DNA from 2 places in the Caballeronia sp. NCF2 genome. Region 2 is predicted to be linked to the other one. Evidence: riboswitches for the same ligand, from Rfam matches in the RefSeq annotation. Region 2 holds a riboswitch; the other holds the start of a gene.
What was found. Region 2 has a riboswitch for cobalamin ahead of cobG (precorrin-3B synthase). Riboswitches for the same ligand answer to the same signal wherever they lie in the genome.

Region 1 (15,052 bases), on a different contig from region 2:
CTTCAAGCCCGCCGCCGTGGTCGATATCGCGACGCTCACGGGCGCGTGCATCATCGCGCTCGGGCATCACAACACCGGTCTCTTCTCGAAGGACGACGCGCTCGCGGGCGAGTTGCTCGACGCATCGCGCGAAGCGTCCGATCCGGCATGGCGCCTGCCGCTCGACGACGAGTATCAGGACCAGCTCAAGTCGAATTTCGCGGATGTCGCGAATATCGGCGGACGTCCGGCCGGCAGCGTGACGGCGGCGTGCTTCCTGTCGCGCTTCGCGACGGCGTATCCGTGGGCGCACCTCGATATCGCCGGAACCGCGTGGAAGAGCGGCGCGGCGAAGGGCGCGACGGGCCGTCCCGTGCCGCTGCTTTCGCAGTTCCTGGTCGATCGCGCGGGCGCATGACACGCATCGACTTCCATACGAATGTCGGCGATCCGCTCGCCTACGCCTGCCGCCTCGCGCGCAAGGTGTATGCGAGCGGCAAGCCGCTCGTCGTGCTCGCCGAACCGCAGCGTCTCGCCGCGTTCGACGAGCAGTTGTGGACCTTCCAGCCGCTCGAATTCGTGCCGCACTGCATGGCGAAGAGCGCGCTCGCGCTGGACACGCCTGTCGTGCTCACGTCGAATCTGGATGAAGCGCCGCATCATCAGGTGCTGGTGAATCTCGGCGCGCCGGTGTCCGCGCAGTTCGCGCGCTTCGAGCGGCTCGTCGAGATCGTCGGCAGCGAGGGGGACGAACTCGCCGCGGGCCGCGAGCGTTATCGCTTCTATCGCGATCGCGGCTATGCGATCGAGACGCACAATCAGGGCGGTTGAGCGAACAGAAAGCGCGCGTTGCGTGCGCTACGCTGGCAGTGACAAAGGAGACCACCCGAGATGACCGACAAGCCCGAATCCTTCGATTCCTCCATTCCGACGCTGACCGATGTCGTCGTGCCCGGCAAGCCGGAATACGCGCGCGCGCCGTCGATCAACGCCGCGATCGAATACGACGCGGACCAGATCGCCGAGCGGCTGCGCGGCCGCTTCACGAACTTCCTGACAGGCGATGCGCGCGCGCTCATCGAAGAACGCTGCCGCGAAGTGCTGCGCGAACATTCGACGCAACTCGTGTCGGCGATCACGCGCGAAGTCGCGATGGCGCTCGAAGGCCGGATGAGCGAATGGGTGCGCGATGCAGTCGAGGAAGAGTTGCGCCGTCAGCGCGGCGAATGAGTTCTATCGCGGCGACGGTATCTCCGCCCGGCACGCGATAACCTGATCCCGGCGACACCCTGTTTCTCCAGTCGAACGCGCGCGTTCGATTGTTGCGCTATTTCTTTTGGCGAACTGATCATGTTCGCCTGCCACGCATATCGTTACAAAGAGGATGACGCCGGAATTCGACGGGCGTTTACCTATACTGCCAATGCTTCGACCAGATACAGCGATGAGCGCGTGACTCGCAGTCGTGATGCACGCCTTGGGACGTCGGTGGAACGGAGTCGTCCAGCGCATGAGCAAACAACGATATCGCGGGCGGGACCGGCCATTCTTTACTGAACGGCGTCCTCATTCCGCCGCCGTGCTCCTTCTTTTCGCGATGTCGGCGCACGCCGTCACGACACTCGGGCCAAGCTCGGCCACGCAGACGGTTTCCACCGACACGTCCTACCTGATCAACCCCGGCACCGCGATCACGACCTCATCGGGCAACGCCATCAACGTCGAGGGCATTGCGCCCGTAACCATGTCGAACGCGGGTTCGATCATCAGTTCTACGGACAACATCGCGGCGGCAGTTGTGTTCGACGTGCCCGGATCGCTCGTCAATCAGGTGTCCGGCGCGGCGCTGGGCCATACGCACGGCATCCTCTTCAACAACAACGGTGCAGCCAACAATATCGTCAATCGCGGCGATGTCAGCGCGCGTATCAGCCATGCAATTACCTACTTGGGCGCGGCGAGCGGGACCGTCGACAACTTCGGAACGCTCAACGCCAACTCGGCGGTGACGGCCAGCACGGACGGCATTCTCCTCGGATCGACGGGCAACGTGACCGTGAACAATCACGCCGGGGCGGTCATCCGCTCGGGTATGGGCGATCAGGATAACGGCAGCGGGATCCTCGTGAGTGCCGGAACGGCGGTGATCCACAATGACGGACTCATCGATGCCTATCACGAAGGCATTCTCGGCAGAAGCGGCCTTCCCATGGAGGTACGCAATGGCGCCACGGGCGTGATCCGCAGCACGATCGGGGCGGGCGTGCGGCTCCAAAGCGGGAGCACGCTCGATAACGCCGGCGTCATTGCCAGCGGGTCGGAAACGGCCATTCTGCTATTCGGCCCGAACAACGTCGTGACGCTCGGCGCGGGTTCGCGGCTGATAAGCGGCAATGGCAACGCCATCACCAGCCAGAGCACAGACAATTCGATCATCCTGACGGGCACCAACACGGAGTCGGGGAACTTCTTCGCAAGTCCCGAACATGGCTTCGTCCGGCTGAACCCCCGCGCGGGCAGCGACTGGACGCTCAACGGCACGGTGCTGATGGGCGGGACATCCTCAGCGGCGCTCGATGTCGAAGGCGCGCTGACGCTCGGCGGCGCGGTCATTCAGAACGGCGGCGGCACGACGGTAAGGTCTTCGGGCTCGCTCACGCTCGGCACGGGCGGCGCGGCCGGCATCGTGACGGGCAATGTCGTCAATGACGGCCTGCTTCGGTTCAATCGCAGCGACGCCTTTTCGTTCGACGGCGCGATAACGGGAACGGGCACGCTCGTGCAGGCGGGCAGCGGCACCGCCGCGCTGACAGCAGCGGGATCGTCGCAAGGCGCGGTAAACGTGCAAGCGGGCACGCTCGCGCTGAATCAGGCGGGCGCGTTCAATGCGGGCAGCTATGCGACGCAGCCGGGCACGACGACCGCCATCGCCGCGGATTCGACGCTGAACGTCGCGACGAACTTCAGCCAGGCGCCGGGCGCAGCGCTGACGATCGCCATCGGACAGGCCCAGCCGATCATCACGGCGGCGAGCGCGAGTCTCGGCGGCGCGCTGAACGTGAGCGGCTTCGGCGCGAGCGCGCCGGATTCCGCGAGCGCGCTCACGAGCACGCGCTTTGACATCATCCATACGAGCGGCGGTATCGCAGGCGATTTCGCGAGCGTCGGGTTCGGCGGCACGGCGAGTCCCGTCGATTATCTGACGCTCGCCGGCGCGAAGACCAACAACGGGCTCGACTACGAAGTCGGCTTCGGCCTGCGCTGGCTCGCAGGCGCGGCACAGGGCGACGGCGCGTTCACGCTCGCAGGCGCGGCGGATACCTTCAATGCCGATGTCGCGCTCAACGACCAGACTGGCCGGTTCGCGAGCGGCTGGGACGGCCGGACGTTGACGAAGAAGGGCGCGGGCACGTTGATCCTGTCGGCGGCGAACGGCTATACCGGCGCGACGCTGATCGATGCCGGCACGCTCGCCGCGGGCGCGCGCGACGTGATCGCGGGAAGTTCGCAGCTCGCGGTGGCGGCGGGCGCGACCTTCGATCTGCGCGGCTTCGATCAGCACGTCAGCGATCTCGCCGGCGCGGGCAATGTGACGCTCGCCGGCGGTGCGCTGAGCGTGAACAGCGCGGCCGATTCGACGTTCAGCGGCACGATCGGCGGCGCAGGCAGTTTGACGAAGAGCGGCGCGGCCACGCTGACGCTGAGCGGCGACAACACGTTCACCGGCACGACGACGATTGCTTCGGGCGCGCTGCGGCTCGGCGCGGGCGGGACGACGGGCAGCGTCGCCGGGAACGTCGTCGATGACGGCGCGCTCGTCTTCGACCGCGCCGACAACGTGATCTTCCGCAACACGATCAGCGGCACGGGCGATGTCGTTCAGCAAGGCAGCGGCGTCGTCACGTTGACCAACGCGCAAACCTACAGCGGCGCCACGCGCGTCGATGCCGGCGCGCTGGTGTTGACCGACGGCGCGCGGCTCGCGAATACGTCTCAGGTAAGCGTGGCTCCGAGCGCGACCTTCGGCGGCTATGGCTCGGTGGGCGGCGCGGTGCTCAACAACGGCGTGCTGGCCATAGCCGATGCCGCGCCGGGTTTCGCGGGCGGTCCGGCGGGACAATTCCTCATCGGCGGCGCGCTCACGAACAACGGCGAGATTCGCATGGCGAGCGCCGCGCCCGCGAGCACGCTGACCGTCGCGGGCGATTACACCGGCAACAACGGCCGGATGGCGCTCTCCACGGTGCTCGCGGGCGACGGATCGGCGACCGACAGACTTGTCGTACACGGCGGCACGGCGGGGCAGACGCGGGTCGCAATCGCAAATGCGGGCGGCGCGGGCGCGCAAACGGCGAACGGCATCGAGATCGTCCAGGTGGACGGGCAATCGAACGGCGTGTTCACGCTTGACGGCCGCGTGGTCGCGGGTCAGTACGAATACAGTCTGCGGCAAGGCGGCCTGGCGACGCCGGGCGATGGCGACTGGTATCTGCGTTCGGCGCCGACGCCGCGCCCGGAGCCGGGCGCTTACCTCGGCAATCAGCGCTCGGCCGAAACGATGTTCACGATGACACTGCACGATCGCGCAGGCTTCGCCGATTCCTACGCCGCGCTACCGCCGGACGCCGATAACGCGACGGCCTGGGCGCGCACGAGAGGCGCGCATACCGACAGCGACGCGGCCAGCGGGTGTATCGGCGAATCGACGGACACCGCGCTCGTGCAGGCGGGCATCGACCTGCTGCATCGGGTGTCGGACGGGCATCGCTGGCAGGCGGGCGTGATGGCGGGCTACGGCTCGTCCACCACCGATGCGACCGCGCAGAACAGTTCCGCGACCGCGCGCGGCAACGTCAACGGGGCGAGCGCGGGCGTCTACGCGACGTGGCGCGGCAATGCCTGGTCAGCCGATGGCCCGTACGTCGACACCTGGCTGCAGTACGCCCATTTCGACAACACCGTGAAGGGCGCGGATCTGCCGGGCGAGAATTATTCGAGCAGCGTGTGGGCGGGATCGCTCGAAGGCGGCTGGGCCTTCGCGCTCGGGCAGACATCGACGGGACCGGTGCTCGTCGAGCCGCAGCTTCAGTTGATCTACACGAACTATCACGCCGGCGATCACGTCGAGAACAACGGAACGGTGATTCACAGCGACGATGGCGGCGGATTCACGACGCGCGTCGGTGTGCGGATCTTTCACGCGCCAGGCTCGGCGGCGTCGCCCGGATGGCTGCCGTTCGCGGAAATCAACTGGTGGCACGACACGCAGCTTTCCTCGGTTTCGTTCAACGACGTGCGCGTGTCGCAGGACGGCCCGAGAAATCGCATGGAGTTCAAGCTCGGCGCGCAAGGCCAGATCGCGAAACAGTGGCGCGTGTGGGGCAATCTCGGCTATCAGCAAGGCGACGGCGGTTATCGGAGCTACGAAGGGCTGCTCGGCGCGCGCTACATCTGGTGACGCGCGCGCCGGTTGCGCGTCAACCCGTCACCGCGCCCTTGTTCGCCGGCCCCGCGAGCGCCGCGAATTTCGCCAGCACGCCGCGCGTGTACTTCGGCGCGGGCTGCTTCCACGCGGCGCGGCGGCGCGCGAGTTCGGCGTCATCCACGTTCAGTTGCAGAAGCAGCTTGTGCGCGTCGATGGTGATCGAATCGCCTTCCTGCACGAGCGCGATGGTGCCGCCCGCGAACGCTTCCGGCGCGACGTGGCCGACCACCATGCCCCAGGTGCCGCCCGAGAAACGCCCGTCGGTGATGAAGCCGACGGATTCGCCCAGCCCCTTGCCGATGATCGCCGATGTCGGCGCGAGCATCTCCGGCATGCCCGGACCGCCGACCGGCCCCAGATAGCGCAGCACGAGAATGTCGCCAGCTTTGATCTTGTCGCTGAGAATGGCGTCCATCGCGCTTTGCTCGTCGTCGAACACGCGCGCAGGACCCGTGATGACCGGATTCTTCAGGCCCGTGATCTTCGCGACCGCGCCGTCTTCCGCGAGATTCCCGCGCAGGATCGCGAGATGCCCTTCCTTGTAAAGCGCCTGCTCGATCGGGAAGATGACCTTTTGATCCGCGCGCGGCTTGCTCGGCACGTCCTTCAGTTCTTCGGCCATCGTGCGGCCGGTGATCGTGATGCAGTCGCCGTGCAAGAGACCCGCGTCGAGCAGGATCTTCAGCACTTGCGGAATGCCGCCGGCTTTGTGCAAGTCTGTCGCGACATATTGACCGGAAGGCTTCAGATCGCAGATGACCGGCACTTTCTTGCGCATGCGCTCGAAGTCGTCGATGCTCCATTCCACGTCCGCCGCGTGCGCGATGGCGAGATAGTGCAGCACGGCGTTCGTCGAGCCGCCCGTCGCCATGATGAGCGCCACCGCGTTCTCGATCGACTTCTTCGTGATGATGTCGCGCGGCTTCAGATCCCTCTTCACCGCTTCGACGAGTACGCGCGCCGATTCGGCCGCGGAATCGACCTTTTCCTGATCCGGATTCGCCATCGTCGACGAATACATCAGCGACATGCCGAGCGCCTCGAACGACGAGCTCATCGTGTTCGCCGTGTACATGCCGCCGCACGAGCCGGTCGACGGGCACGCGTTCTTCTCGACGCCCTTGAAATCCTCCTCCGACATGCGCCCCGCGGTGAACTCGCCGACCGCCTCGAAAGACGACACGATCGTCAGATCCTTGCCCTTCCAGTTGCCGGGGCGAATCGTGCCGCCATACACATAGATCGACGGCACGTTCATGCGCGCCATGCCGATCATGCCGCCCGGCATGTTCTTGTCGCAGCCGCCGATCACGACGACGCCGTCCATCCACTGGCCTTGCACGGCGGTCTCGACGCAGTCCGCGATTACCTCGCGCGACACGAGCGAGTACTTCATGCCTTCGGTGCCCATCGACATGCCGTCGGAGATCGTCGGCGTGCCGAAAATCTGCGGATTCGCATCGGATTTCCTGATCGATTCGACGGCGGCGTCCGCGAGGCGCTGCAAGCCCGCGTTGCACGGCGTGATCGTCGAGTGGCCATTGGCGACGCCGATCATCGGCTTGTCGAAGTCCTCCTCCTTGTAGCCGAGGGCGTAATACATCGAGCGATTGGGCGAGCGCGCGACGCCCTGAGTAATGTGCTTCGAGCGGCGATTGAAGGCCATGGTGTGCTCCTGAGGGGATGTTCTTGATTTGATGCAGCAAGAATGCAACCGCGCTATGTGTCTGTCCAATATATTATTCAGGGCTTACTAGGTCGCAAAACATATCAATGGAACTACGGCTCCTGCGTTATTTCGTGACGGTCGCCGAAGAGATGCACTTCGGCCGTGCCGCCGCGCGCCTCGCGATGACGCAGCCGCCGCTCTCGCAGGCGATCCGCGCGCTGGAAGAATCGCTCGGCGTCGCGCTTTTCGTGCGCACGAAACGGACCGTGGAGCTGACGCCCGTCGGCAAGGATCTGTTGCCGGAAGTGCGCCGCCTGCTCGCATCCGCCGATGCGCTGCGTCCGCTCGCGCAATCGCTCGCGCGCGGCGAGGCGGGCGTGCTGTCGCTCGCGTTCGTCTCCACCGCCGATTACGGGCTTCTGCCGGCGCTGCTGCGCGATTTCGGTGCGCGTCATCCCGGCGTGCGTCTGCAACTGACCGAAGCGACGAGCGACGTGCAGATCGACGAACTCGTCGCCGGGCGCGTCGATGCGGGCCTCGTCATTCCGCCGCTGCCGCCGCGTTACGCGTCGTCGCTCGAGTATGTGCCGATCGCGCGCGAGCCGCTGATGATCGCGATGTCCGAGAAGCAGGCGCAAGAGCTGAATTCGAGCGAAGACGAACCCGTCGACCTGCACGATCTCGCCGCCGCGCCGCTCGTCGTCTTTCCGAGGCGTCTCGCGCCCGGCTTGCACGACATCATCATGGGCTGCTATGGCGCGGCCGGGCTCACGCCGCGTATCGGCCAGGAGGCGATCCAGATGCAGACCATCGTGAGCCTCGTGTCCGCCGGCATGGGCGTCGCGCTCGTGCCGCAATCGCTGCGTCATCTAAGGCGCACGGGCGTCGTGTATCGTCCGCTTCTCGATCCCGGTCCTTTCGTGGAAACGGGGCTGGTATGGCGGATCGCGGAAGTGAGTCCGGTGCTCGCCGGGTTCATCGAAATCGTCCGTTCGAGGGCCGAAAGCGCCGGTTCTGTATGATTCGCCCCTGTAGCCCGCTTAAAGATTCCCACATCAGAATGCTCATACATCCCAATTTCGATCCCATCGCGATTCATCTCGGACCGCTCGCCGTGCGCTGGTACGGCCTCATGTACCTGGTGGCGTTCGTGTCGGCCATCGTCATCGGCCGGTTGCGGCTGCGGCTGCCTTATGTCGCCGCGCAAGGCTGGACCGTGAAGGACATCGACGACATGCTGTTCTACGGCGTGCTCGGCACGATTCTGGGCGGGCGCATTGGCTACGTGCTGTTTTACAAGGCCAGTTATTACGCCGCGCATCCGCTCGATATCTTCAAGGTATGGGAAGGCGGGATGTCGTTTCACGGCGGCTTTCTCGGCGTGACGCTCGCGATGGTGCTGTTCGCGTATCACCGCAAGCGCACGTGGCTGCAGGTGACGGATTTCGTCGCGCCGATGGTGCCGCTCGGTCTCGCGGCGGGGCGACTCGGCAATTTCATCAACGGCGAGCTGTGGGGCCGCGTGACGGACCCGAACGCGCCGTGGGCGATGCTCTTCCAGAACTCGACGAACGACGACGCCGTGTGGCTCTCGAAGAATCCGCAGCTCGACGCGCAGTATCACCTCACGGAAATTTTTCAGCGTTACCACATGCTGCCGCGTCATCCGTCGCAGTTGTACGAAATCGCGCTGGAAGGGCTCGTGCTGTTCATCGTGATCTGGACGTTCTCGCGCAAGCAGCGTCCGGTCGGCGCGATTTCGGCGCTGTTCCTGATCGGTTATGGACTCGCGCGCTTCACCGTGGAATTCGCGCGTGAGCCGGACGATTATCTCGGCTTGCTCGCGCTCAATCTCTCGATGGGCCAATGGCTTTCGCTGCCGATGATCGTCGCCGGCGTGGTAATGATGGTGTGGGCCTACAAGCGCAATCTGCGCCTGCCGCCCGAATCCGCAAAGGCTTGAGGAAAGAGCGGGGCGGTCGAACGCCGCCCCGCGTGAACAGCGTGAGCGACGTTTAGCGTCCCATTTGTACGGAGCCGGAAACGTCGACTGTCACCGTGGTCGTGCCGGCTTCCATCGCGATCGGGGCCATCTTCGCATCGGCGCTCATCGCGCGCGATTGCATCATCATGACGGGACGCGGCTGCGCGCCGCTCCGTCCGACATTCACTTCCCGAATCGTGAAATTGCTGTAGCCGAAGCCTTGCGCGGCGCTTTGCGCCTGCTTGCGGAACGAATCGATGGCTTGCGAGACGAGCTTTTGCTCGGCCGCGCGCTGCGCTTCGGGCGACAGCGAGAACGCGACGCTACCCACTTGCATCGACGAACTCATCTTGCCCGCGAGCTTCGATGCCGCCGCGAAGTCATGCGATTCGAGCACGACTTCCGTGCGCCCGCGCCACGCGGAAATCTTGCCGTCGCGATCCGTCGACGGATAGACGGTGAACGAGCCGCTCTTCGCGGTCACGCCGTCGACACCTTTGGCTTCGCGTAACGCGGCCTCGGCGCGCTGATTGAGCGTGCTGGTGAGCGACGACGGATCGGCCGCTTCCTGTTCGTAGAAGAGCGTGATGTTGACGACATCCTGCGGCACTTGCGCGCTCGCTTGTGCGGAGAGCGAGAGCACGCCCGAGGGCTGTGGCTGCGTTATCACCGTCTGCGCAGCGGCGGTTTGAGACAACGTAAGCGCGGCACCGGACATCGCGAGCAGGGCGAAGGCGGCGGCGGTTTTCTTATTGAGCATCGAAGGACTCCGTGACATCGCGTACGTGCGACGGGATTTAGTCGCATTCGTGAAGTCGTAAGTTCCTTGTTAGACGAGGTGCTCGGTAATAAATCGCCATTGCGCTTCGGTCACGGGCGTGATCGAGAGCCGGTTGCCGCGCGCGAGCACTTGCATGTCGGCAAGCTCTGGATGTTCGCGCAACGCGGCGAGCGATATGAGCGGCGTCTTCTTCACGAACTTCACGTCGACGAGCATCCAGCGCGGCGTTTCCTGCGTCGATTTCGGATCGTAGTAATCGCTCTTCGGATCGAATTGCGTGGGATCCGGATACGCCGTCGAGCACACTTTCGCGATGCCCGCGATGCCCGGCTCCGGGCAGCTCGAATGATAGAAGAGCACGCCGTCGCCGATCTGCATCTGATCGCGCATGAAGTTGCGCGCCTGATAGTTGCGTACGCCCGTCCACGGCAAGGTTTTTTTCGGCGCGTGCGCGAGATGATCGATGCTCGCTTCGTCCGGTTCGGACTTCATCAGCCAGTAGCGCATGGTCGTGTGCATGAATCGAAGAGCGAACGGCAGGGACAAACGAAAACGGCATCGGAAAAACCGATGCCGTTTCTTGAATGAGGTCCCCGCCACAGCCGCTAGGCCGGCATCCTGAACCTGGGTTCAAGATTGGTCGCGGTAAGCAACACTTCGGGTACATCGGACTAGCGACGCGCGCGCCCGTGCTGCAAGGTTCCGCAACCGTGCCAATGTAGCATTGGTTCAAGGAATATATGACCTTGGCGTACCAGGCAGGGAAACGTCACTCTACACCAATCGTTTGCCTTCTGCAGCCTCTTCACGCTACTTCGGCAGTTTCTTTTTTCGATTGACATTGCGCGCTGATTGACTCGACGCGCATCTGCCTTATTGCGCTTCGTGTTGCGCAATGACCGCGCCCAATTGCTCGTTCATCGAGTGCATCGTGCGGCGGATTTCTTCGGCGGGGAAGGCCTCGCCGTGACGCACGCTGTCCTGCAGCTTAAGCAATTCCGACGCCAGCGAAAGCGCCGCCATCACCGCGATGCGATCCGTGCCGCGCACGCTGCTTGCATTGCGCACTTTGTTCATTTCGGCGTCGACGCGCGCGACGGCTTCACGCAATGCGCCTTCGGTTTCCGGCGAGCACGCGAGACGATACGGCTGCCCGAGAATGGATACTTCGATCTGCGTGGTCGTCATGCCTTCTCTCCCTGATGATGCTCGCCGTGCAATTCCGTTTCATGTGCTTCCTGGGAATCGGCTTCGAGGAGATCGAGTTGATTGTCGGACTCGGCATGTTGCGCGGACTTGCCGCGCGGCAGCTTTTCGAGAATCGCGTTCAGGCGGATTTGCGCGTCGTCGATTTTCGCGGACAGCGAATCGCGTTCGGACTGCAGCGTATCGCGCTCTTCGCGCACTTGCGCGAGCTCGGCCTGCACGTTCGCATAGTCGGCGCGCAGCTGTTCGAGTTGTTCCTGCAGCGCTTGATGCGCCTGCTTGTGGCGCTCGCTGATCTGGATCAGCCGGCCGATGTTTCCTGACAGTGATTCGAGTTCGTTGAGCATGTGCTGCGTCCTCTAAAGACCTCGCATTTTAGCGCGGTTCAACGGAGCTTCCGATAAATGTCTCGTTTCGAGACGTAACAACACGCGATCTAGCGCTTAATCCTTCGAATCAAGCGCATGTCGCGATGCATTCGTGTGCAGAAAACGCGAGCGCCCCGCAACGCTCGTGATGACAGGCCGGCCGCTTCTCTTTCGCTTCTCGTTCGATTCGTCATGCGCCGCGCCAGTCTGCCCGCGCGGTTTTCTTGACGGCCCCGAACCGCGCTCCTACACTTGCCGCACTTTTGGTGCTCGCATCCGCGGATCTCGTGGATGCAGTCAAACGGGAAACAGGGAGCGAAGTCGCCGCAATCGACGACGAGCCAACCTGTGCTGCCCCCGCAACGGTAAGCGACCGCAACGCAAGTTGCAAGTCGTCTCATGCGCGTTTTTGCCGCGCGAGCGTGTCGAAATTCGTCGCACGCGCGCGACTGCAAGAAACGTGTCGATGCCACTGCGCGCCATGCGCGGGAAGGCGAGACGATTGATCGCCAGCCCGGATACCGGCCGGAGTCCGACGCATCGGCGCGCATGGCGCGGTGCGTTCGTCGCGCATCGTCCTCGCGGGGAGCGGGGTCGCGCTCACGCGAAACGGAACACTTCACACATGGTATTGCCACTGGCCGCGCTCAGAAGCGGTCTCTCCCGTCATGGCGCGCTCGTTGCGGCCATCGGCGCCTTGCCGTTCGCCGGCGCTGCACAGGCGGCCCAGACGGAAGACAGCACGCAAACGCTTGCGCCCGTCGTCGTCACATCGACGCGCGCGCCGCAGCCGCTTGCCGAATCGATTCCGCAGACATCGCTTTTTGACGAGCAGGACATCGCCGATGCAAACACAAGCGACGCGCTCGGACTCGTCGCGCTCGCGCCCGGCGTGCAGATCACGCGCAACGGCGGACCGGGCTCGAACTCGGGGCTTTTCATACGCGGTGCGGCGTCGTCGCAATCGCTCGTGCTGATCGACGGCGTGCGCGTCGAATCGGCGTCGCTCGGCGCGGCACAGCTATCGCAATTGATGCTCGACCAGATCGGGCGCGTCGAGGTCGTGAACGGCAACGTGTCGGCGCTCTATGGATCGAATGCGATTGGCGGCGTCGTGCAGATCTTCACGAAGGAAGGCGAGGCGCATCCGCCGCGCTTCAACTTCGAGGCGGAGTACGGCAGCTATCACACGCAGCGGCAATCGGCGGGCGTGAGCGGCGCGCTCGACAAGGACGGCCGCACGACCTTCAGCGTGAACGTCTCGCGCGAGAAAACCGACGGCTTCTCGTCGATCGATCCGGGAATCGCGCCCGGCGCCAATCCGAACGCGAACGGCTATCTGAACGAGAGCGTCGCGGCGACGCTGCGTCACGAGTTCAGCGACAAGTGGGACGCGGGCGTGCGCTTCCTGCAATCGAACGGCATCAACAGTTTCGACGATGCCTATGGCCAGCCGACCGATATCAACGAAACGCACGATCGCGTGCGCTCGGCGTCGGTGTTCGCGAACGGCCGCGTCACGGATAACTGGACGACGCACTTCACGATCGCGCAGGGACAGGACCGCGCGAACATCGAGCAGAACGGCGTCTATACGAGCCGTTTCGATTCGGAGAACCGGCAATATACGTGGCAGAACGACGTGCGGATCAGCGACGCGCACAAGCTGCTCTTCGGCTACGAGCATCTCGATCAGACGCTCGATTCCGATCAGTTCAGCGCGCCCGACCGTCATGTGAATTCGATGTTCGCGGGTTACGTGGGGCACATCGGCGCGAACGAGTTGCAGGCGAATCTGCGCCGCGATCAGTATTCCGATTTCGGCGGCGCGAACAGCTACTATCTGGGCTACGCGTATAACTTCGACGCGCACTGGAAGGCGAGCGCGAGCTATTCGGCCTCGTTTCGCGCGCCGAGCTTCGACGATCTCTACTATCCGCTGAGCGGCAATCCGTCGATTCAGCCGGAGCGCAGTCATTCGGTCGAGGCGGCGTTGCAGTACGCATCGAATGCGCTCGGCGTGGTGCGCGTGACGCTTTTTCAGACGCGCTATTCGAATTTGATCGATTACGTGTCCGACGGCGGCTTCTACTATGTCGCGCAGAACGTCGGGCGCGCGAAGGTGCAGGGCATCGAGGGATCGTGGGCGGGGCACGTCGGCGCAACGGATGTGCGCGCGGGCGTCACGTTCCAGAATCCCGTCGACGAAACGAATCACGAGGATTTGACGCGGCGCGCGCGGCATTTCGCGACGCTGACGGCGCATCGCACGATCGGGCCGTGGCGCGTCGGTGGCGAATGGATCGTGAGCGGTCAACGCAGCGATTACGATTCGACGCTCGCGGGCTACGGCATCGTGAATCTGTCGGCGCGCTACGACATCTCGAAGTCGTGGTACGTCACGGCGCGCATCGACAACCTGTTCGACAAGGACTATGAACTTGCGTACTCGTACAACACGCCACGACGCGGCGCGTACATCACGTTGGGCTGGCATCCGTCGTGAGCCGCGTGGCTGAACGTCCGCGCGCGATGAACGCGAGCCGCGCCACCGCGATCTGGATCGCGCTCGGCGCAGCGACGCTCGTCGTGCTGGTCGCGTCGCTCGCGATGGGCAGCGTCGCGTTGCCCGTATCGCGCGCGATCGGCGCGCTCTTTCACGCGCACTCGGCGACGCCCGATATCGCCGATGACATCGTGCTGACCTTGCGTCTGCCGCGCGCGCTCGCGGGCTTCGCGTCGGGCGCATTGCTCGCGTTCGCCGGCGCGCTGCTGCAAGTGCTGTTGCGCAATCCGCTGGCGGAACCGTACGTGCTCGGCGTATCCGGCGGCGCGGCAACCTTCGCGCTTGCCGCGATGCTCGGGTCGCTGCCGTGGTGGGGCGTAGATATCGCGGCTTGCGCGGGCGCGTTCGCATCGATCGTTCTGGTCCTCGGACTCGCGCGCAAGGACTTGTGGCAAAGCGGACAGGACGCATCGCCGAGGCTCTTGCTGACGGGTGTCGTGATCGCATCGGGATGGGGCGCGCTCATCACGCTGATCCTGAGCGTCGCGCCCGAGAACCGTTTGCGCGGCATGATCTTCTGGCTGACGGGCGATCTCAACGGCGCGGCGGCGCCATGGCCCGCGCTGATCGCGCTCGCCGTCGTGCTCGCGGTCATCGTTCCCGTCGCACCGCAACTGAACGTGCTCTTGCGCGGCGATACGACCGCGCGCGCGCTCGGCGTGCCGGTCGAGCGCTTGCGTCTGCGCGTGTATCTCGTCGCATCGATCGCGGCGGCGGCCGCCGTGACGACGGCGGGCACCATCGGCTTCGTCGGGCTCGTCGTGCCGCATCTGCTGCGCCTCGCGTTCGGCAACGATCAGCGCATGCTCGTGCCCGCCGCCGCGCTCGCGGGCGGACTCGCGGTGATGGCCGCCGATCTCGTCGCGCGCACGGTGATCGCGCCCGCGCAATTGCCGGTCGGCGTCGTCACGGCATTGATCGGCGTCCCGATGTTCCTGTGGATGCTGCTGCGGAGGCCGCGATGATTTTGCGGCTCGACGCCATCGTGCTTCGCGCGGGTAAGCGCACGCTCAT
Region 2 (15,052 bases):
CGTGATCGCGGGTGCGACTTGCAAGGCGTCGCCGATCTCGCGCGCAAGCACATTCACGCCGCTCATGCCGCCGAGCAGCGGCACGATGGCGCTGCCATCCTGCGCGATGGCGAGCACGGGCGGTTCGTTGCCTTTGTCGGCGAGACAGGATGCAAGCGCGCGAATCACGATGCCCGCGGAACACAGCGCGACGATCGCCGCGCCCGACGCATACAGACCACGCACGTGCGCGCCGAAGTCGTCATACGCGATGTCCGCGCTCACGCGGCTCGCCAGTCCATGCACGCGCGATTGCGGAAAGCGCGCCTGAATGCGACGCGCGGTATCGAGCGCGCCCGCGCCGAGCACGACGATCGCCATCGGCATGGAAGCCTTCATGCACGCCATTTTTTCCCCGGCACGACGAGCAGCGAGAAATACGGCGATGCCATCGGATCGACTTCATCGAGCGGCACGATGCGCTGGTTGGTCATCGTCGCGCGCTCGACATACAACGCGCGATCGTCGAGGCCGAGTTCGCCCAGCACGCGCCGCACTTTCTCGAAGTTGCGGCCGAGCTTCATGATGACGGCCGCATCGGCTGCTTCGAGACGGCGCTTCAGATCGTCTTCAGGCAGCACGCCCGACAGCACCGACAGGCTCTGATTGCGATACACGAGCGGCACGCCGAGCACGGCCACGCCGCCGAGCATCGAGCACACGCCCGGCACGACCTCTGCATCGAAGCGTGCTGCGAGACGATCGTGCAGATACATGTATGAGCCGTAGAAAAACGGATCGCCCTCGCAGATCACGGCGACATCGCGTCCGGATTCGAGATGACCGGATATCGTGAGCGCGGCTTCGTCGTAGAACGCGCTGATGATCGTCTCGTAGCAGAGCGGCGGTTCGAGCGCTTCGGTCGTCACCGGATAGACGAGCGGCAGGCGCATCTGCGTATCGTCGAGATGCGATTCGATGATGCCGAACGCATTACCCTTCTTGCCCTTTGCGACGAAATACGCGACCACCGGCGCGGTCTTCAAAAGCCGCAGCGCCTTCACGGTGATCAGCTCCGGATCGCCCGGGCCGACGCCTAATCCAAAGAGACGTCCGCGCATCATTCGGCCTCCGAAGCAAGTGCGTTCACTGCGGCCGCTGCCATCGCGCTGCCCCCGCGCCGGCCGAGCAGCGCGACGAAGGGCACGCCGCGGCTATCGGCGGCGAGCATCGCTTTCGATTCCGCCGCGCCGATGAAACCGACCGGAAAGCCGAGAATGAGCGCGGGCTTCGGCGCGCCGGCATCGATCATGTCGAGCAGATGGAAGAGCGCGGTCGGCGCGTTGCCTATCGCGACGATCGCGCCTTCGAGTTGCGCACGCCATAGTTCGAGCGCGGCGGCCGAGCGCGTGTTGCGCATCGCGCGGGCGCGCTCGGGAATCGAGGGATCGCTCAAGGTGCAGATCACGCGGTTGTCGGCGGGCAAGCGCGCGCGCGTGATGCCCTCGGCGACCATGCGCGCATCGCACAGGATCGGCGCGCCTGCTGCAAGCGCCTTTCTTCCGATGCTGCCCGCGCCGGGCGAGAAGCGCAGATCGCTCACGATATCCACCATGCCGCACGCATGGATCAGCCGCACGGCGAGCTTCTCCAGATCGGCGGGAATGGCGGCGAGGTCGGCTTCGGCGCGGATCGTCGCAAAGGACTGACGATAAATCTCCGCGCCGTCGCGGATGTAGTCAAGCATCGGCATGGCTCCGGGCGAGCCGTTCGGCCGCCTCTTCGATGGTCAGATTGCGCGCGACGGCTCGTGCGTCGCGATGTAAGTCGTATCGTCCGGGCGCGACTGCGTAGAGCGTGACCGGAACCGGATGCGCCGCCGCGCACGAACGCTCGCAGCCGCTCAGATGCACCTGCGTCCCGTCATCCGAAGGCAGGAGCGCGGCGAGCCGGTGAGCATCGGCTTTGGTATCGGCACGGCTCTTTGCGCAGCGTTCCGAACCCGCGCACGCGATGAGGCGCGCGAGCGGTTCGTGCGCGCCGGTTGCAAGGCCGAGCGCGTGCAGCCCTTGCAGCATGTCATGCGCTGAATGCGCCGCGAGGCCGGGAATCAGCACGCTTTGCCACGGCGTCATCGTCAGGCGGCTTGCGCCGTGTGCGTCGGCGAGATTGGCGAGCGCTTCGAGCGTCGTCGCATCGAGACGGCCCAGCGGCGTTTGCGCACCCGCGTACCACGTCGCGCGATGCGGCTCCTCGTGCGCGCCGAGACGCAGCGATGCATCGGCGGGTGCGCGTGTCCATGTCGCGATATCGGCGTCGAAACGCAAGGCGTCGAGAAAGCGCGCAACGCCGATACGCGCAAGCAGATCGCGCATGCGATGTTCTTCAGGCGTCGCCAGCGCGAGAAAGCTGCGCAACACGTTCAGGACGAACATCACGAGATCGTCGCGCGAGATCGCGCCGAGCGCCGGATCGCGCATCGTTCCGGCGAGGCCGAATGCGAAGCGCGCGCCATCGTCGATGGCGGAAAGCCAAAGATCGTGCGGATGATCGAGCATCGCGAGGCGCTCGCCGGCGTCGAGCTGGAGCGCGAATTTCGGCGACAGCGCATGCAGCGACGCATCGGCCTGCATCGCATCGACGATCCGCGCGGCGAGCGCGCGCGTGCCGTCGTCCGCGAGCGGGCTCAGCATTACGTTGCGGATGTCGTCTGCGCCCGCCGTCGACGGGCCGAGGCCCGCGTCGAGGGCGATGTCGACGAGCGCGGCGTGGGCATCGTCGCGAATGCCGCGCAGTTGCAGATTCGCGCGATTGGTCACTTCGATCACGCCCGAGCCGTACTCGCGAGCCGCGCGCGCGACGGCCCGCGCCGCCCGCGTGCTCAACACGCCGCCCGCGAGACGCAGACGCGCAAGGCCGCCATCGCGCGCGGGCACGATGCGCATCAGGCCCGGGCATGCGGAAGCACGCGGCGTTGCGTTGAGCGATGAGCGGTCGAAAGAATTCAAAAGCGTGACCCGTTGGGCTTCGCGCGTGATGAGCGAACCGGTACACCCCGCCCGGTCGGCGTCGCGCGAATGCGTTGGGTCGGCAGGTCTCTTGGCTGGCAGGTCGACATTCGCGCCGGCCTTCCCGGTAAAAACCAGTGGCAGTGGAGCGCGGACTCGCTGCGTACAATTGCGGGGGCAGCCACAGTTTCGCTGTGTTCCCTTTTAAGCCCTCGGTCTCACGACCCCGGGCGCCGACGGACCTGTATTATGCCCGCTTTTATCGACCCTCCGAGCGCTTCCGGCATGTATCCGGGAACGCGATCGGAATCGCAGCAAGGAGACCGCGCATGTCGAACTGGCTGACCGTGGTGGGCATCGGCGAAGACGGCTGGCACGGACTTTCCCGCGCCGCGCGTCGCGCGCTTCTCGACGCCCAGTCGATCCACGGCGGCGAACGTCATCTCGCGTTGCTGCCGGATCGCATCGCCGCGCGCCGCATGCCGTGGCCGAAACCCTTTTCGCTCGATGCCGTGCTCGCCGACCGCGGCGACGGCAAAACGCGCATCTGCGTGCTCGCGAGCGGCGATCCGATGTGCTTCGGCGTCGGCGCGACGCTCGCGCGCGAAGTCGCCAACGGCGAAATGCGCGTCATTCCCGCGCCGTCGTCGCTGTCGCTCGCGGCGGCGCGCCTGTGCTGGGCGCTCCAAGACGCCGTCTGCGTATCGCTCGTCGGGCGGCCGGCGGCGTCGCTGCTCGCGAATCTGCATCGCGGCGTGCGCCTCATCGTGCTGAGCGCGGACGGCACGACGCCCGCCGCCGTCGCCACGCTTCTGACCGCGCATGGTTTCGGCGCGAGCCGCATGACCGTCTTCGAGCATCTCGGCGGCAGCGACGAACGCCGCATCGACGAGCGTGCCGACGACTGGCGCGAGCCCGTCGTTGCCGCGCTCAATCTCATCGCGATCGAGTGCCGGACGCACGCCGGCCACGCCGGGCCGCCGCTCACGCCCGGTCTCGCCGACGACGCCTACCGCCACGACGGCCAGTTGACGAAGCGCGACGTGCGCGCCGTGACGCTCGCGCGCCTCGCGCCGCAGCCCGGCGAACTGCTGTGGGACGTCGGCGCGGGCTGCGGCTCGATCGGCATCGAATGGATGCGCGCGCATGGCGCGTGTCGGGCGATCGCGATCGAAGCGAACGAGAGCCGTCAGCGTCTCATCGAATACAACCGCGATGCGCTCGGCGTGCCCGCGCTGCAACTCGTCAGAGGCGAAGCGCCCGCCGCGCTCGACGGCCTTCCCGCGCCGGACGCGGTGTTCATCGGCGGTGGATTGACGGTGCCGGGCCTGCTCGATGCGTGCTGGGCGCGTCTGCGTCAGGGGGGGCGGCTCGTCGCCAATGCGGTGACGCTGCAAAGCGAGGCGGCGCTCGTCGAATGGCGCGCGCGCCACGGCGGCGAGCTGACGCGCATCGGCGTCGCGCAGGCGGAACCGCTCGGCAGCTTCGACACGTGGCGTCAGGCGCTGCCGATCACCGTCCTGCACGCGAGCAAACCGTGATGCGTCATGCGTGAAGAGACGCCGGAGAAAGCCGCGCCGCTGCGCAGCGGCTACACGACAGGAAGCTGCGCGACCGCGACGAGTCTCGCGGCCGCGCGCCTCTTGCTGCTCGGTGAGACGAGCGAGCGCGCGGAGATCGTCCTGCCGAAGGGCCAGCGCGTGACGATGATGCTTTCGTTCTGCCGCCGTTTACCCGATGAAAGCGCCGCCGCCGAAGCCGGCGTCATCAAGGATGCGGGCGACGATCCCGACGTCACGCACGGTGCGCTCGTGTTCGCGCGCGTGCGACTGTCGGAGGAACCGGGCGTGCGCTTTCATGCGGGCGCGGGCGTCGGCACGGTGACGCGCGCGGGCCTCGCGCTCGCCGTCGGCGAACCGGCGATCAATCCGATGCCGCGCAAGATGATGACCGAGCATCTCGACGCGCTCGCAAAAAGCGTCGGCTATCGCGGCGGTTTCGACGTGACCATCGGCGTGGAGAACGGCGAAGCGCTCGCGCAGAAGACGATGAATCCGCGCCTCGGCATCGTCGGCGGATTGTCGATACTCGGCACGACCGGCATCGTCAGACCGTTTTCGTGCTCGGCGTACATCGCGTCGATTCATCAGGGCATCGATGTGGCGCGGGCGAACGGGTATCGGCATATCGCCGCGTGCACCGGCAACCAGAGCGAGGACGCGATGCGCGCGCGCTACGGCCTGCCCGACATCGCATTGATCGAAATGGGCGATTTCGTGGGCGCGGTGCTCAAGCATTTGCGCCGCGCGAGCGTCGACAAGCTGAGCCTGTGCGGCGGCTTCGGCAAGCTGTCCAAGCTCGCGGCGGGGCATATGGATCTGCACAGCCGCAGTTCGAGCATCGACTTGCCGCTGCTCGCCGTCTGGGCCGCCGATGCGGGCGCGAACGCCGAACTGCTGGCGTCGATGCGCGCGGCCAACACGAGTCAGGAAGCGCTCAAGCTCGCACGCGCGGAAGGCATCGCGCTCGGCGATATCGTCTGCCGACGCGCGCGCGATGTCGCGCTCGACGTGCTGCCGCCAGGCATCGAAGTCGAGACCTTCGCGATCGACCGGCGGGGCAATATCGTCGGGAGCGCGGCATGACGCGCGTGCTGCTGCTCGGCGGCACCGGCGATGCGCTCGCGATCGCGCGTGCGCTTCCTGCGACGCACGTCTACAGTCTCGCGGGCCTCGGGCGCGTGCCGGGCGATCTGGCGTGCACGGTGCGCGTCGGCGGTTTCGGCGGCATCGACGGGCTCGTGCGATATCTGCGCGACGAGCACATCACGCTCGTCGTCGATGCGACGCATCCCTATGCCGCGCAGATGAGCCGCCACGCGTTCGATGCCTGCGCGCTCGCCGACGTGCCGCTCTGGGCGGTGCGCCGTCCCGTATGGCAGCCGCAGGCGGGCGACGACTGGCGCGAGGCGTCGGACTGGCGCGAGATCGTCGAATGCATCGCGCCGTTTCATCGGCCGCTTTTCACGCTCGGGCGCGAGGCGCTCGCGCATCTGCACGACATTCCCGCGTCGCAGCACTGGACGATTCGCTGTCTCGACGCGCATCCGGGCAACGCGCGCGCGAGCATTGTCGATGCGCGCGGTCCGTTCGATCTCGCCGGCGAGCGCGCCTTGTTCGACGCGGCGCGTATCGATGTCGTCGTCAGCAAGAACAGCGGCGGGCGGGCGACCGAGGCGAAGCTCGCGGTCGCGCGGGAACGCGGTATCGCCGTCGTCATGCTCACGCGGCCCGCGCTTCCCGACGCCGACCGCATTTTCGACGACGCCGCCAGCGCCCGCGACGCGCTTCAACACTGGCTCACCAGACCATGACCGTTTATTTCATCGGCGCCGGACCGGGCGATCCCGAACTCATCACAGTAAAGGGGCAGCGGCTGATCCGCGCATGTCCCGTGATTCTCTACGCCGGCTCGCTCGTGCCGACGCAAGTCCTCGACGGACATCGCGCGCTGAAATGCATCGACACGGCCGAGCTCGATCTCGACGCGATCGTCGCGCTCCTGCAGGAAGCGCACGCGAACGGGCACGACGTGGCGCGCGTGCATTCGGGCGATCCGTCGCTGTACGGCGCGATCGGCGAGCAGATTCGCCGGCTCGACGCGCTCGCGATTCCCTACGAAGTGGTGCCGGGTGTCACGGCGACGGCGGCATCGGCGGCGGCGCTGAAGCGCGAACTGACGCTGCCCGGCATCTCGCAGACCGTGATCTTCACGCGCTACGCGACGAAGACGTCGATGCCCGAAGGCGAGAGCCTCGCCGATCTCGCGCGTCATCGCGCGACGCTCGCGATTCATTTGGGCGTGCGGCATATCGAGCGCATCGTCGCGGAGCTCGTGCCGCATTACGGCGCGGAGTGTCCCGTCGCGGTCGTGTTTCGCGCGAGCTGGCCGGACGAGACGCGCGTCGAAGGGACGCTCGCGAACATCGCGCCGAAAGTGCGCGAGGCGGGCATGGAACGCACGGCGATGATTCTCGTCGGACGCGTGCTGGCCGCCGACGGCTTCGCGGAGTCCACGCTCTACGCGAAGGATCGATGACGCGATGCGCGACCTCGACGCCGTCTTCGATGCGCTCGCGAAATCGGCATTCCGGCGCCGTTTCGCGCTCGGCGTGCGTGAGGGGAAAGTTTTAAGGGAGAAGGGCGTCGACACGGTCGTGGCGCAGGCGCATGAGCTGATCGGCAAGCGGCTTGCGCCGCAAGCGCCGCTGAACGACGGCAAGCAGACACCGTTTCGCGGGCATCCTGTGTTCATCGCGCAGCACGCGACGGCGACGTGCTGCCGCTCGTGTCTCGCGAAATGGCACGGCATCGCGGCGGGAAAAGCGCTCGACGACGCCGAGCGCCAACATGTCATCGATGCCATCGAACGCTGGCTGCGCGCGCAACCGCTGCCGGCGGCGTCGAACCAGCCCGCGCCCGACAATCCGCAGCGCGAACTGCCTTTCTGACGCGCTCTAACGCGACGGATCGGCGCCCGCGGCTTCGAGACGCGCGCGCCGCACCGCCACGAAAATCAGCAACGCGAAAACCAGCGGTCCTACACCTACGCCGCAGTCCTTGGCCAACTGATTTCCCAACTGCGGATAGATCCACGCGAAAAACAGGATCGCGGGCTCGCCGCGCAGCCATCCGTCGCGCAGCGCGCGCGCGGCGATGAGTGCCAGCGGGATGCCGAGCCACACGCCGTCGTAGTTATAGATGTAGGGGCTGATCATGAACGTCGCGGCGACGAGCGCCGTCGCGCGAACTTCCAGTCCTTTCGCATTGCGCCATACCCACGCGACGGCGCAGATCGCCACGATCGCCTGACACGCCTGCGCGACATAGGCGGGACCGGTCGCGACGTGCGCCATGCGCAGGCTCGCGAAGAGGCTCGCCATCTGAAACCAAGGAAGACTGCCGCTCGCGGTGAAACCGTTGGCATCGTGCAGTCCGTGGAGAAAGACCGGCAGGATGTCGAGGCCGAAGACGGCGACCGAAACCGTGGTGAACAGGATCGTCGTTAGCGCGGCGGCGATGAAGGTCGTCCACATGCCCGCGCACGCCAGCGCGAGCGGAAACAGGATGGCCAGATGCGGCTTGATCGAAAGCAGGCCGATGAAGACGCCCGCGAGCATCGGCCGTTTTGGCATCGAGAGAAATGCGGCGAGCGCGAGACTCGCGGTGAGCGCGGCATTCTGTCCCTGGGCCGCGTTGAGCCAGATGCCGGGAAACGCGACGATCCACATGATCATGTCGGGGATCGGCAGCGCGCGGCGGGCCAGCAGCACGAAGACGACCGACGAAATCGAAGCGAACAGCGCGTAGGCAAGCGGCGCCGACAGCAAGCCGAACGGCTGCACCAGCAGCAGAAAGTTCGGCGGATAGAACCACGGCCCCGGCAGGATGATGTGCGGCCCCAGTTGCTGCGCGACGTGCTTGATCGCGTCCGCCGAATAGGCGTCGAGCGGATGCCCCGCGAGCGCGAGGCGCGCAGCCGACCAGAACGTCAGAAAGTCCCAGCCGGCCGGATGACCTTTCTCCGCGACGGCACTGCGCACGGCGAGAACGAGCCCGTAACACTGGAGCACGACGAGGATCGTCGCGCAATAAGCGCTCACGCGCGAGCCGTTGAGCCAGCGCCGACCGGGCGCGCGTTCGATGGAAGCGGGTTGGGTGCTCATCCGTCCGATATCGGCCGGATGGCGCCGAAACTTTAGCGAACGTCCGCCCGCGCGCGCTACTCGCGAACGCGTCCCTTGGCGCGCCGCGCGAGCATGTTCAGGCCCTCGACCAGCGCCGAGAACGCCATCGCCGCATAGATGTAGCCCTTCGGCACGTGTGTTCCGAAGCCTTCGGCGATCAGCGTCATCCCGATCACGAGCAGGAAGCCGAGCGCGAGCATGACGATCGTCGGATTGCGCTCGATGAAGCGCGACAGCGGACCGGCCGCGAACAGCATCACGGTGACGGCGGCGATCACCGCGACGAACATGATCGGAATGTGCTCGGTCATGCCGACCGCCGTCACGATGCTGTCGATGGAAAACACGAGATCGAGCAGCAGGATCTGGCCGATCGCCGACAGCGGCGTCAGGCTCTTGCCCGACGCGGGGCCGGCGTGTTCGTCGGCGTCGTGCGTGACGTGATGGCGGATTTCCGTCGTCGCCTTCCAGACGAGAAACACGCCGCCCGCGATGAGAATCAGGTCGCGCCAGGAAAAGCCGTGCCCGAACGCTTCGAAGATCGGCGTGGTGAGGCGGACGATCAGCGCGACCGTGCCGAGCAGGCCGAGCCGCATCACGAGCGCGAGCGCGATGCCGATGCGCTGCGTGCGTTCGCGGTGCGCCGCGGGCAGCTTGTTGGTCAGGATCGAAATGAAGATCAGGTTGTCGATGCCGAGCACGACTTCCATGACGACGAGCGTCGCGAGTGCGGCCCAGGCGGCGGGATCGGCGAGAAGGGCAACGAGATAGTCCATGGTTCGGGAGCGTTCGAGATGAGGGCGAGATATTAGCCTGTTCGGCGGGAAAAATGAAATGAACTTGAAAGCTTGCGCCTGATCGAAACCAGCCGGTGACAATCCCCGACGCGAGATGTTGTTCAAACCGACAAATATCGGATTTGAAACGCTTATTTGCATCTGTTCGCGTGATGCACTGCCGCAAATACGGGTAAACTCCAATGCTTTCGCGCCGCGTGTTCGCGGCCGTGTTTAACTGTCGCCGCAAGGACACTGAGCAAGCCGCATGCAGCAAAAATCAAAACGTCTCGTCGAGCTGGACTTCTTCCGGGGACTGGTACTGCTGATCATCGTCGTCGATCATATCGGCGGCAGCATGGTGTCGCGTTTCACGCTGCATGCCTTCGCGCTCAATGACGCCGCCGAAGTCTTCGTGTTCCTCGGCGGCTTCGCCACGGCGACGGCCTACGCGTCGCTCGCGGAGCGCCGCTCGGAAAGCGCGGCGCGCAGGCGCTTCGTGAAACGCGCGTTCGAGCTTTATCGGGCGTTTCTCGTCACGGCGGCGCTGATGCTCGTCGCATCGTTCCTGCTGCGGCCCTTTTTTGGCCACGCGCCGAATCTCGCGCTGCATGATCTGGACACGCTGATGTCGCAGCCGGTTTCCTCGATCGCGGAAATTCTCACATTCGAGCGCCAGCCTTATCTCTCGGCCGTCCTGCCGATGTACGCGCTCTTCGCACTCGCCGTGCCGCTCATGCTGCCGCTCGCGCGCAGCAAGCCTTGGCTGCTGCTCGGTCTAAGCCTCGCGGTGTGGGCGTTCGCGGCGCAGATCGGCGAATTCATGCCGTCCGTCGACGACAATCTGTGGGACTTCAATCCCGCCGCCTGGCAGTTGATGTTCGTGCTCGGCGTGCTGGCGCGCTGCCAGCCGATCTATCAACGCGTGAGCGCGAACCGCTTCGGCTGGATCGTGAGCGCGGGCGCCGTGGCGCTGATCGCCGGCATGGCGTACTACAAGCTGCTCGTGCTGCCGCCGGTGCTGGACAGCGCCTTCAAGCGCGACCTTGCTGGTCCGCGCGTCGTGAATTTCCTCGCCATCGCGTGGATCGCGGCGAATCTGGCGCGCTACGGCGTCGTCAAGGCGGTGGCGACGCGCCTGCCGTGGGTCGGCGCATTGGGACGCGCGGGCATGGTGTCATTCGTGGCGGGAACGGTGATTTCGCTCGTCGTCGATTCGATCCTGTTCACGTTGACCGATGGCCTCATCAACGTGCCTGCCGGACTCGCCGCCGACGCCATCGCGATCGGCGCGCTACTTGCCGTGCCGCATGTGCATCAGCGGATCTCGAACTGGCTCGGCACCCGTCAGCCTGTCCCGGCGACGGCCGCCGCCGCACCCGCGACGGTCGCCGCAGCCGACAATCGGGCGCGCGGCATACGGTGATCTCTTCGAAGCGGGCAGTCGAACTGCCCGCTTTTTTATCGCGCTTTCATTGCAACTAACGGTCTGATTTTGCCGCCGACTCCGATAAGCACCGCCCGCGAAGAACCGAGGCACAGGTCTTGCAAACAGTCACCGAACACAACACAAACATCGGATCTGCCATGCTCAAGCTCGCCATTCTTTTCGCGATCATTTCTGTCGTCGCCGGATTCTTCGGCTTTACGCGCGTATCGTCGGGTGCGGCGGGCATCGCGAAGATCTGCTTCTTCATCTTCCTGATTCTGTTCGTCATATTCCTCGTCGTCGCGATTTCGGCGGGCTCGCTCGTGCTGTAGCGCGGGAAAGCGCCGGGCGCCGTACCGCGTGGTTCCTCGCATCGACCCGCGTGCGGCGACGGTGTTACATTGCCCCGAGAAGACGTTCACGCGACCGTGAATCGAAAAGGAGGAGGCGATGCAGCATGCCATCGGCGCGGCCTTGCAGTCGGCGCAACGCGACGTCATTCGTCATTCGCACGAGCGCTCGGCCACGTTCGGGCTGTGCGAGACGATGCGCCCGGATTACGCCGTGCTGTCGGGCACGGAGCTCGCCGTCAAGCTCGATGAAAGCCGTGCGCTCTTCGCTCACGCGCTGCCGGTGATGGAAACGCTGTACGCGCAGATCGCCAATACGCACAGCATGATCGCGCTCACCGACGCGAGCGGATTGATCCTGCATTCACTCGGCGACGACGACTTCCTCGCGCGCGCCGAAAAAGTCGCGCTGCGCGCGGGCGCGCTCTGGAGCGAGGAGCATCAGGGCACGAACGCGATCGGCACGACGATCGCCGAGCGCACGGCCGTCACCGTGCACGGCGACCAGCACTACCTGCGCGCCAATCACTTTCTGACGTGTTCCAGCGTGCCGATCCTCGATCCGCACGGCAATCTCTCCGGCGTGCTCGATGTCACCGGCGACCGACGCGGCTATCACCAGCACACGATGGCGCTCGTGAAAATGTCCGCGCAGATGATCGAGAACCGACTGATCGCGAGCGGCTTCAGCGACGGCCTGCGCATCCGTTTCCATAGCCGGCCCGAGTTCATCGGCACGTTGATGTAAGGCATCGCCGTATTCGATCTCGACGGGCGCCTGCTCTGCGCGAACCGCAGCGCGCAGTTTCAGCTCGGTCTCGAACTCGGCGCTTTGCGTTCGCAGACGCTCGATGCGCTGTTCGGCGAGCGCGTCGATGAACTCATCGCGCGCGCGGGCGATGCGCCTTGCCGGCTCGAACTGCCTAGCGGCGTCGCGGTGTTCGCGAGCGTCGATTTTCACGCGCGGAACATGTCGAGCGTCCCGAGCACGACGAGCACGATCCCCACACGCGAGCGCGCCGGTTCGAGCCTCGCCGATCTCTGTACCGGCGATGCGCAGATGAACGACATCGTCGCGCGCGTGCGCAAGGTCATTGGCAAGAACATACCGATTCTGATCGGCGGTGAAACGGGCGCGGGCAAGGAAATGCTCGCGCGCGCGATCCACGACGATTCGCCGCGCCGCGCGGGGCCGTTCGTTGCGGTGAACTGCGCATCGCTGCCGGAGACGCTGATCGAATCGGAGCTTTTCGGCTATGCGCAGGGCGCGTTCACGGGCGCGGCGAAGCGCGGCGCGATCGGCAAGATCGTGCAGGCGAACGGCGGCACGCTCTTTCTCGATGAAATCGGCGACATGCCGCTCGCGATGCAAAGCCGTCTGCTGCGCGTGCTGCAGGAACGCGTCGTCGAGCCGCTCGGCGCCGCGCGCGCGGTGCCGGTCGATTTCATGCTCGTCTGCGCGAGCAATCGCAAGCTGCGCGAGCGCGTCGCGCAGGGCGAATTCCGCGAAGATTTGTATTACCGGATCAACGGTCTTTCGGTGACGCTGCCGCCGCTTGCCGCGCGCTCCGACCTGCGCGCGGTCGTCGACAAGATTCTGCGGCACGAGCGTTTCGCCGGGCGCGTCGTGTACGTCGACGACGACGTGCTCGCGCTCTTCGCGCGTCATCCGTGGCCGGGCAACATACGGCAGTTGAGCAATGTCCTGCGCACGGCGTCCGCGATGCTCGACGATCACGACACGCATATCCGCATCGAACATCTTCCGCACGATTTCGTCGATGAACTCGGCGAACAGCCCAAATTCGATAACGCAACGCCGCCCGCGAACGTCGCGCGTCTTGTCGACATCGAAGCGAGCGCGGTGAGCGCCGCGCTCAAGGCGCACGGCGGCAATGTATCCGCGACGGCGCGCGCGCTCGGCATATCGCGCACGACGCTGTATCGGAAGTTGCGCGTTTAATCGGCTGGCAGTTTCGCGTCGGACGCGGGCAACGCGCCGCTGTGATCCTTCAGCCCGACGCCGGTGAGCTTCAGGCGGCGCGCTTCGTTCAGCAGCCACATCAGCTTGAATGCGGCGATTTCGTAGTCGAGTCCTTCGGGCCGCACATTCGATATGCAGTTGCGCTCGGCGTCGTTGCGTCCGGCGCGCGGCGCGTAGGTCACGTAAAGACTGAGGCTGTCGGGCGAACTGAGCCCCGGCCGTTCGCCGATCATTACGACGACGATCTGCGCCCGCAAAAGCTCACCGATGCGATCGCCGAGGGCGACGCGCGCCTGCGTCGCGATCACGACGGGACCGACGTTCCAGCCGTCGAGCCGCGCACGCAATGTCGCGAGCAAGGGCGCGACGTGACGTTGCGCGGCGAAGGCCGACAAGCCATCGGCGGCGACGAAAACGATATCGCTTTCGGATGCGTGCGCTGCAAGCCGTTGCGCGCTTTCATCGTTCAGCACGCGGCCCAGATCCGGCCGACGCAGATAGCGATCGCGATCCGGCGCGGCGCTTTGCGCATCGAGCGTATCGAAGCCGGCGGCGCGAACGGCTTCGCGCAACGCGACGGTATCGAGCGGCTGATGCACCGCGTCGCGCGCCTGCGCATGCGCGAGTTCGAATGCGAGCAAGGGCGCGGTCGGCAGGCTGCTGCCCGCGCGGCCGAGCGCGATGCGCGCGTTGGTGAAGCGCCGCAGCGCGTCCCAGGCATCGGCGTTCGTCATGAGTCGATCCAGTCGAGCAAAGGTTGCGTGGGCGCGGCGAGCAGATTGCCGCGGCCATCGGTGACGCGCATCTTCGCGAGCCACGCTTCGAATTCCGGCGCGCGTTTCAGGTTCAGCGCGCGGCGGATATAGAGCGCGTCATGGAACGACGTGCTTTGATAGTTGAGCATCACGTCGTCCGCGCCCGGCACGCCCATGATGAAGTTGACGTTCGCCACGCCGAGCAGCGTGAGGAGCGTGTCCATGTCGTCCTGATCGGCTTCGGCGTGATTCGTGTAGCAGATGTCGCAGCCCATCGGTACGCCGAGCAGCTTGCCGCAGAAGTGGTCTTCGAGTCCCGCGCGGATGATCTGCCGTCCGTCATAGAGATATTCCGGGCCGATGAAGCCGACCACCGTGTTCGTCAGAAGCGGTTGGAAGCGGCGCGCGACCGCGTACGCGCGCGCTTCGCAGGTCTGCTGATCGACGCCGTGATGCGCGTTCGCCGACAGCGCGCTGCCTTGCCCCGTCTCGAAGTACATGACGTTATCGCCGACGGTCCCGCGTTTGAGCGAGAGCGCCGCGTCGCGCGCTTCCTCCAGCAACGCGAGCGACACGCCGAAGCTCGCGTTCGCGCGCTCCGTGCCCGCGACGGACTGGAACACGAGATCGACGGGCGCGCCTTGCTCGATGGCGGCGAGCGTGTTGGTGACGTGCGTGAGGATGCACGACTGCATCGGCACGTCGTAGCGCTGGCGGAAATCGTCCATCATCGCGAGCAGCTTGCCGATGGCGGCGGGCGAATCCGATGCGGGATTCACGCCGATGACGGCATCGCCGCAGCCGTACAACAGGCCGTCGAGCATCGATGCGGCGATGCCCTTCGGATCGTCGGTCGGATGATTCGGCTGCAGGCGCACCGAGAGATGCCCCGGCAGGCCGATCGTCGTGCGAAAGCGCGTGACGACCGGGCGTTTTCTGGCAGCGAGGATCAGATCCTGATTGCGCATCAGCTTGGAAACGGCGGCGGCCATCTCCGGCGTCACGCCCATCGTGATGCGTTCGAG

Region 1: another riboswitch for cobalamin. It lies ahead of NCS02_RS03610 (TonB-dependent receptor domain-containing protein); the one in region 2 lies ahead of cobG (precorrin-3B synthase).

The regions. Positions count from the first base shown of each region.
Region 1 is NZ_JALQDN010000006.1:24,075-39,126, forward strand. It holds gene NCS02_RS03550 (leucyl aminopeptidase) at 1-397, shown strand, start outside; gene NCS02_RS03555 (DNA polymerase III subunit chi) at 394-810, shown strand; gene NCS02_RS03560 (DUF2486 family protein) at 871-1,209, shown strand; gene NCS02_RS03565 (autotransporter outer membrane beta-barrel domain-containing protein) at 1,490-5,437, shown strand; gene ilvD (dihydroxy-acid dehydratase) at 5,457-7,130, opposite strand; gene NCS02_RS03575 (LysR family transcriptional regulator) at 7,238-8,155, shown strand; gene lgt (prolipoprotein diacylglyceryl transferase) at 8,194-9,096, shown strand; gene NCS02_RS03585 (SIMPL domain-containing protein) at 9,149-9,877, opposite strand; gene NCS02_RS03590 (EVE domain-containing protein) at 9,947-10,405, opposite strand; RNA gene ssrS (6S RNA) at 10,485-10,666, opposite strand; gene NCS02_RS03600 (cell division protein ZapA) at 10,772-11,086, opposite strand; gene NCS02_RS03605 (ATPase) at 11,083-11,451, opposite strand; cobalamin riboswitch at 11,719-12,016, shown strand; gene NCS02_RS03610 (TonB-dependent receptor domain-containing protein) at 12,098-13,978, shown strand; gene NCS02_RS03615 (FecCD family ABC transporter permease) at 13,975-15,003, shown strand; gene NCS02_RS03620 (ABC transporter ATP-binding protein) at 15,000-15,052, shown strand, end outside.
Region 2 is NZ_JALQDN010000054.1:113,324-128,375, reverse strand. It holds gene cobJ (precorrin-3B C(17)-methyltransferase) at 1-387, opposite strand, end outside; gene NCS02_RS18225 (precorrin-2 C(20)-methyltransferase) at 375-1,103, opposite strand; gene NCS02_RS18220 (precorrin-8X methylmutase) at 1,100-1,726, opposite strand; gene cobG (precorrin-3B synthase) at 1,719-2,987, opposite strand; cobalamin riboswitch at 3,052-3,240, opposite strand; gene cbiE (precorrin-6y C5,15-methyltransferase (decarboxylating) subunit CbiE) at 3,317-4,528, shown strand; gene NCS02_RS18205 (cobalt-precorrin-5B (C(1))-methyltransferase) at 4,535-5,632, shown strand; gene NCS02_RS18200 (cobalt-precorrin-6A reductase) at 5,629-6,360, shown strand; gene cobM (precorrin-4 C(11)-methyltransferase) at 6,357-7,085, shown strand; gene NCS02_RS18190 (DUF4186 domain-containing protein) at 7,090-7,497, shown strand; gene NCS02_RS18185 (glycosyltransferase family 87 protein) at 7,504-8,712, opposite strand; gene NCS02_RS18180 (TerC family protein) at 8,769-9,509, opposite strand; gene NCS02_RS18175 (OpgC domain-containing protein) at 9,778-10,935, shown strand; gene NCS02_RS18170 (DUF1328 domain-containing protein) at 11,097-11,270, shown strand; partial or broken gene NCS02_RS18165 (sigma-54-dependent Fis family transcriptional regulator) at 11,389-13,251, shown strand; gene eutC (ethanolamine ammonia-lyase subunit EutC) at 13,248-14,006, opposite strand; gene NCS02_RS18155 (ethanolamine ammonia-lyase subunit EutB) at 14,003-15,052, opposite strand, start outside.